Regions from separate parts of the Pararhizobium qamdonense genome, predicted to be linked through region 2. Evidence: predicted binding sites of a transcription regulator. Region 2 holds the regulator's gene; the other holds the start of a gene.

Region 1 (3,318 bases), 1.6 Mb from region 2:
CGGCCATCCGGTCGCCAAACCCTTGTCCGGCAATGAAGCTGGCATTGGTGTCCTCGGAGACGATCTTGCGTTCTTTGGCGTGGTGCAGAACGCGGCGCTCGATGGCTCCGAGTTCGCTGCTGGCTTTGCCGAAGAGAGTGCGGGAGATTTCGTCAAGATGCGGCATGGGCGTGCTCCGTTGAGAAAACGTTGCCCTGTTTTAGCCTATGCCGTTGAATTGCGGAAACGCCGGAAGTTGGCGTCCCCGCTTCTTTTTTACAGCGCGTTTGCAAACAGATCGGCGTGCGACTGGAAGAACCGGTCTGTCGCATAGCGCTGGCCAAACATCATGTCATGCTGCAGGAAGCGATAGTCGCGGATGAGCGGCGGGATGGTCTTCTTGCGGCCCCAACCTGCGGTCTCCTTGCCTGCGGCATCGACAAGCATGTAGCGGTCGATGATGGGGTACTTTTCAAAGATATTGCCGAGAAAGCCGGTATAGTAGGGATGCTCGAAGCCGCCCTGCTTGAGGATCTGGTAGGACAGGAAGGCCGGGCTGATCGAGCCGATATCCTTGACCGGGCCTGTCTTGTTCGACCAGACCACGAGCGGCGTTTCGTGCTGCGCCTTCATCTGTTCGAGCGAGCCTTTGCGCGATGCGGTGACGTCGTTCATGAAGCCGCTGTTCGGATAGACCGTGTTGAGCGGCGGCAGGTGATCGCCAAACAGCACGATGATGGTTTCGCGGTCGCGCTCGTTCGCCCAGTCCATCAGCATCTTCAGGCTGTCATCGGCTTCCTTGATGCCCTGCGCATAGGTTTCGAGCACCTGCTTGTCGGCAGCGGGAAGGTTGCCTTCGACCTTGATGGTGTTCTTGGCATAGCGGTTGGCCTCATACGGGCCATGGCCCTGCAGGGTGACCGTGAAGAAGAAGAACGGGTCACGCAGCTGATCGGCCTGGCGGATGATTTCCTTGGTCAGCGATTCGTCCGATGCGAAAATGCCGCGCTTCTGCATGACCGGCATATTCTCTTCCGACTTGAACTGATCAAACCCGAACGCCTTGTAGACGGCACTGCGGTTCCAGAACCATTTCTGGAACGGATGCACGGCGCGCGCCACATAGCCTTCGCCCCGGAAGAAGGTGGCGAGCGACGGGATCGGGTTGCGGATATATTGCTGATAGGGAATGCTGCCATAGGGAAGGAAGGCATTCGAAAAACCGGTCAGCGCCTCGAACTCGACATTGGCGGTCATCCCTCCGAATTCCGGCGAAAAGACATTGCCCGACTGCATCTCGCGGATCGTCGGCATCGGATCGGGCGACAGTTTGACGTTCGGCAGGCGGGTCGGATCCCAGAAGGATTCGCTCATCAGCACGATCACGTCTGGCTTGCCGCGATGCGACGTGCCGGCCGGCATCGGCTTGGTCAGGATCTTGTCGATCGCATCCGCCATGTAGCCCTGCGGTGCGGTGACGTTGGCCATCGGCAGGTTCAGTGCAAAGGCCATGGTGAAGCCGTTGTGGCGATAGTTTTCGGTCTGGTCCCACATGATCGGAATGACCTGCAGGCGATCGCGCACCCAGGAGAACGTGTTGTAGTCCATCAGATGATAGAATGCGCCAAGCAGAGGCAAGGCCACGGCAAAGCGCGCCAGGCGCTGGCGCCGGGACAGATTCGGAAAACGGCGCCAGGCAAAACGGATGAGCCAGGCAAGGGCAACCAGCGCGACCACGAGGCCGACAACGATACCGACAGCCGTCCACGGACGGTCGCGCACCAGAACCGGCATCAACTCCATGATCTGGCGGCCGAACAGGAAATCCGTGGGGTAGAGCGGGTCAGACAGAAAGATCTGCTTCTGGCGGCTCACAAGTGCCGGGACGAGCGCCAGCGGCGAAAGCAGAATGACGCCAAAATTTTCGCGCGCGAAAATGGCATCGACGGCGAGAAAGAGCAGAAAGAATACGCCGATTGTCGTCCAGGCCGGGCGCGCCGGGTCGAGGAAAAACCGCACCGCCTCCATTGCGGAATTGCGGGCGATCCATTCCACACAGAAAATCAACGCGATAGACAAAAGCAGAGACAGCGAGAGATGCCGTGCAATCGACAGCGTCTTGGCATGGCGGGCGCCAAAACTGATGTGCGGACCATATGCCCTGGAAGCAGTGGCAGCGATTGCTGCCGATTCAAAACTGGCCAAGGCCGTCTCCAATTTCATAAAACTGTCGTTCTAATGTCATACAGTTGTCATCTTGAACGGAGGATGAATAATTCAAGTGGCGTTCTCCACTGCTTTTTCGGCGCGTGATGGCATCGGACATTTGCGGGAACGCGGGGTCTGCGCCGCACAGAGGCGGTCATCGGCAACGAAGAGCGGATTTTTTTCTGACTTCATGGCAAGCACGCGGTATTTTGCTGTGGAATGCGATAAACAGCTTTCTGGATGCCCCGGTATCCGCGATAGCAAGATCAAGCACAGGCCTGTTCATGACCGCGCAAAAGACCATTTCCACGACGTTCCGCATCGCTGTTGCCCAGCTCAACCCAACGGTTGGCGATGTCGCCGGCAATCTCGCCAAGGCGCGCGAAGCCCGCGCTGATGCGGCGCGCAGCGGCGCCGACCTGCTTCTGCTGACCGAATTGTTTATCTCCGGCTATCCGCCGGAAGATCTGGTGCTGAAGCCGGCGTTTCTCAAAGCCTGCCAGAAGGCCGTCGATGCGCTGGCAGCCGACACGGCGGATGGTGGCCCGGGTGTCATCGTCGGCTATCCACGGCAGGGGGAAGCGGGGCGCCACAATTCCGTTGCGGTTCTCGACGGTGGTGAGGTGCTCGTCGTTCGCGACAAGCTCGATCTGCCCAATTACGGCGAGTTCGACGAAAAGCGTGTCTTTACAGAAGGCGCAATGCCGGGACCGGTCAATTTTCGCGGCGTACGGCTCGGCGTTCCAATCTGCGAGGAAATCTGGAACGATTTGGGCGTCTGCGAGACGCTGGCGGAGAGCGGTGCTGAAATCCTGCTGGTGCCGAACGGCTCGCCCTATTATCGCGGCAAGATCGACGTGCGCTATCAGGTGGTGCTTCGCCAGGTGATCGAGACGGGTCTGCCGATTATCTATGCCAATCAGGTATGTGGCCAGGATGAACTCGTGTTTGACGGCGCAAGCTTTGCCTTCAATGCCGACCGGCAGCTCGCATTCCAGATGAGCCAGTTCGAAGAGAGCATTTCCATTTCCGAATGGCACAGAAACGGCGATGGCTGGGTCTGCCAGCGCGGCATGATGTCGAGGCTGTCGCAGCAGGAGGAGGCCGACTACCGCGCCTGCATGCTGGGCT
Region 2 (3,318 bases):
ATGTGGGCCAACGAAGCCGAACGTGCATTTGTCGAACGGACTTCGGGTGCGATCATGATCCTCTTGATCTTCCTCGTCGTCATGAACCTGGGCGCAATCCTGTTGCGGCGTCGCTTTGAGCGGCGCTGGTAGTGAGGTAGAAACATGAACATGATGTCAGAAGCAGCAGTTGAAAAGGCGCTGGACCAGAAAATGAACACTGTTCCCTTCAAGATGATCGGAAAGGACGTTTCGGTATATTATGGCGAAAAGCGTGCGCTTTTCGATGTGAACCTCAACGTCCGTGAAAACACCGTCACCGCGCTGATCGGCCCGTCCGGATGCGGCAAGTCGACGTTCCTGCGCACACTCAACCGCATGAACGACACGATCGACAGCTGCCGCGTCACCGGCAAGATCACCCTCGACGACGGTGATATCTACGACCCGAGCATCGACGTCGTCGAACTGCGCGCCCGCGTCGGCATGGTTTTCCAGAAGCCGAACCCGTTCCCGAAGTCGATCTACGAGAACGTCACCTACGGTCCGAAGATCCACGGTCTCGCCCGCACCAAGGCCGAGCTTGACCAGATCGTCGAGTCGAGCCTTCAAAAGGCTGGTCTCTGGAACGAGGTGAAGGACCGCCTGCACGAATCCGGCACCGGCCTGTCCGGTGGTCAGCAGCAGCGCCTGTGCATTGCCCGCGCCGTTGCCGTCAGCCCGGAAGTCATCCTGATGGACGAACCCTGTTCGGCGCTGGATCCGATCGCGACTGCCAAGGTCGAGGAACTGATCCACGAACTGCGCACGAACTATACGATCGTCATCGTCACGCACTCGATGCAGCAGGCCGCCCGCGTCTCGCAGCGCACCGCCATGTTCCATCTCGGCAATCTCGTCGAGGAAAACGACACCGACAAGATGTTCACCAATCCGGACGACCAGCGGACCCAAGACTACATCATGGGCCGCTTCGGCTGAGGACGCTTTCGCCACCCTGTCATGAGGGCAGGGTGGTGGTCTTCCAACCCGGATTGTGATCGCAAGGAAAAACAATCATGTCTACGCACATTGCTTCCGTCTATGACGAAGATCTGAAGTACCTGACCCGGCGCATCTCCGAGATGGGCGGCCTGGCCGAACAGATGGTGGCCGAATCCGTGCGCGCCCTGGTCAATTCCGACCTGGCGCTCGCCCAGAAGGTCATCTCCGACGATGCCATTCTCGACGAGGCCGAGCGCCAGATCGGCGAGAAGGCGATCGTCACCATTGCCAAACGCCAGCCGATGGCGGCGGACCTGCGCGAAATCATGGGATCGATCCGCATCGCGGCCGATCTGGAGCGCGTCGGCGATCTCGGCAAGAACAACGCCAAGCGCGTCATCGCCGTTGCCCATGCCAGCCTGCCCCGGCAGCTGGCGCGCGGCCTGGAGCATCTGGCCGAGCTCGCGCTCGTTCAGCTCAAGGAAGTGCTCGATGTCTACGCTTCGCGCTCGCCGGAAAAGGCCAACAGCATCCGCGAACGCGACAATGAGATCGATGCGATCTATACCTCGCTGTTCCGCGAACTCCTGACGTACATGATGGAAGACCCGCGCAACATCACGCCCTGCACGCATCTCCTGTTCTGCGCCAAGAACATCGAGCGTATCGGCGACCACGCCACCAATATCGCCGAAACCATCTACTACATGGCGACTGGCGCACAGCCGGTTGGCGAGCGTCCGAAGGACGATACGGCCAATACGGTTGGCGCAATCGGCAATTGATGCCCACAGTAAAGTAAGTGAAATCTTACGGATAAATGCGCGAGCGGCCGCTGGAGCCGCTCGGCAAGCCTTCGGCCAGCCGGCCGGGCGCCAAGGAGCAGAACTGAATGTTGCCAAGAATTGCTGTTGTTGAAGACGAAGAGGCGCTCAGCGTCCTCCTCCGATACAATCTCGAGGCCGAAGGGTTCGAAGTCGATACGATCAATCGTGGCGACGAGGCGGAAATGCGCCTGCAGGAACGTCTTCCCGATCTCCTCATCCTCGACTGGATGCTGCCGGGCGTTTCCGGCATCGAACTGTGCCGCCGGCTGCGCCAGCGCCCGGAAACCGAACGCCTGCCGATCATCATGCTGACGGCACGCGGCGAAGAGAGCGAGCGCGTGCGCGGTCTGGCCACCGGCGCCGATGATTATGTGGTCAAGCCGTTCTCGACGCCGGAACTGATGGCACGGGTCAAGGCGATGCTGCGCCGGGCAAAGCCCGAAGTGCTGTCAACGCTGCTGAAATGCGGCGATATCGAACTCGATCGCGAAACCCACCGCGTCCACCGCAAGACCCGCGAGGTCCGCCTGGGCCCGACGGAGTTTCGCCTGCTGGAATTCTTCATGGCCTCGCCAGGCCGCGTCTTTTCGCGCTCGCAACTTCTGGACGGTGTCTGGGGTCATGACATCTATGTCGATGAGCGCACGGTCGACGTGCATGTCGGCCGCCTGCGCAAGGCGCTGAACTTTTCCAACATGCAGGACGTGATCCGCACGGTGCGCGGTGCTGGCTATTCGCTGGAAAGCTGATCGAGCGGTTCGCCAATTTCAATGGCGTGACCATCCGGATCGTAAAAGCGGAATACCCTCTGTCCCCAGGGCTGGGTCTCGATGGGATGGATGAGGATTACATGACCGGCGATGCGGGCAAACAGCGCATCCAAAGGATCATGTTCGAAATAGAGCAGGACATTTTGACGGCCATAGGCCCCGGAACTGACTGACGGATGTCCCCAAACCGTCGTTTCCAGGGATTTGCCCTCATGGATGGCAAATCCCGTTTCAAACAGGACGAAATCGCCGAAATCCTGCTTGATCGCCAGTCCCAGCTTCTCGCCATAGAAGGCTTTCGAGATGCTGATATCCCGCACGAACGGGATGGGATTGACGAAGCGCAAGGCAGGTTCCGCCCTTAGCGAGCCCGGCGGCGCTCGCCGGAGGGCTGGTAGGCCAGCTTGGCGTGGAATGTGCAGTATGGGGATGTGTCCGGGGAATCGTTGCCGCAGAAGTGGAACTCTTCCTTCATCGGGTCGCCGATCGGCCATTTGCAGGTGCGGTCGGTCAGCTGCGTCAGCACCAGGCGGCGCGACATCGGAACAACGACATTGTTGCCGGCGGGCGCTGTTTCCTGATCCTCGATCGCGTCGATCTCGACCTCTTCCTTCATGACGGTCGCGCCGGTGGTGCGGGTCACGGTGCGGGTGGCTGTCATGCGTGCTGCGGTAAAGCTCGGTGCGCGTGGTGCAGCGGTCGGGGCAGGGCGTTTGGCCCGTGCGGTTGCCGTGCTGCCGCCGGCCTTGGCGCGGCCC

What was found. The regulator PhoB, encoded in region 2, activates phosphate uptake and scavenging genes when phosphate is short. The targets are predictions, from matches to a motif close to TGTCATNNANCTGTCAT.
Region 1: PYR65_RS12055 (LTA synthase family protein) is a predicted target of PhoB. The motif match lies at 2,219-2,235, and genes of this name have one in related genera.

Annotation. Positions count from the first base shown of each region.
Region 1 covers NZ_CP119566.1:2,504,110-2,507,427, forward strand. Annotated here, with positions in the region: gene PYR65_RS12050 (DUF1003 domain-containing protein) at 1-166, opposite strand, end outside; gene PYR65_RS12055 (LTA synthase family protein) at 256-2,202, opposite strand; gene PYR65_RS12060 (NAD+ synthase) at 2,472-3,318, shown strand, end outside.
Region 2 covers NZ_CP119566.1:4,100,364-4,103,681, reverse strand. Annotated here, with positions in the region: gene pstA (phosphate ABC transporter permease PstA) at 1-132, shown strand, start outside; gene pstB (phosphate ABC transporter ATP-binding protein PstB) at 145-960, shown strand; gene phoU (phosphate signaling complex protein PhoU) at 1,038-1,748, shown strand; gene phoB (phosphate regulon transcriptional regulator PhoB) at 1,856-2,539, shown strand; gene PYR65_RS20085 (VOC family protein) at 2,521-2,907, opposite strand; gene PYR65_RS20080 (GcrA family cell cycle regulator) at 2,922-3,318, opposite strand, start outside.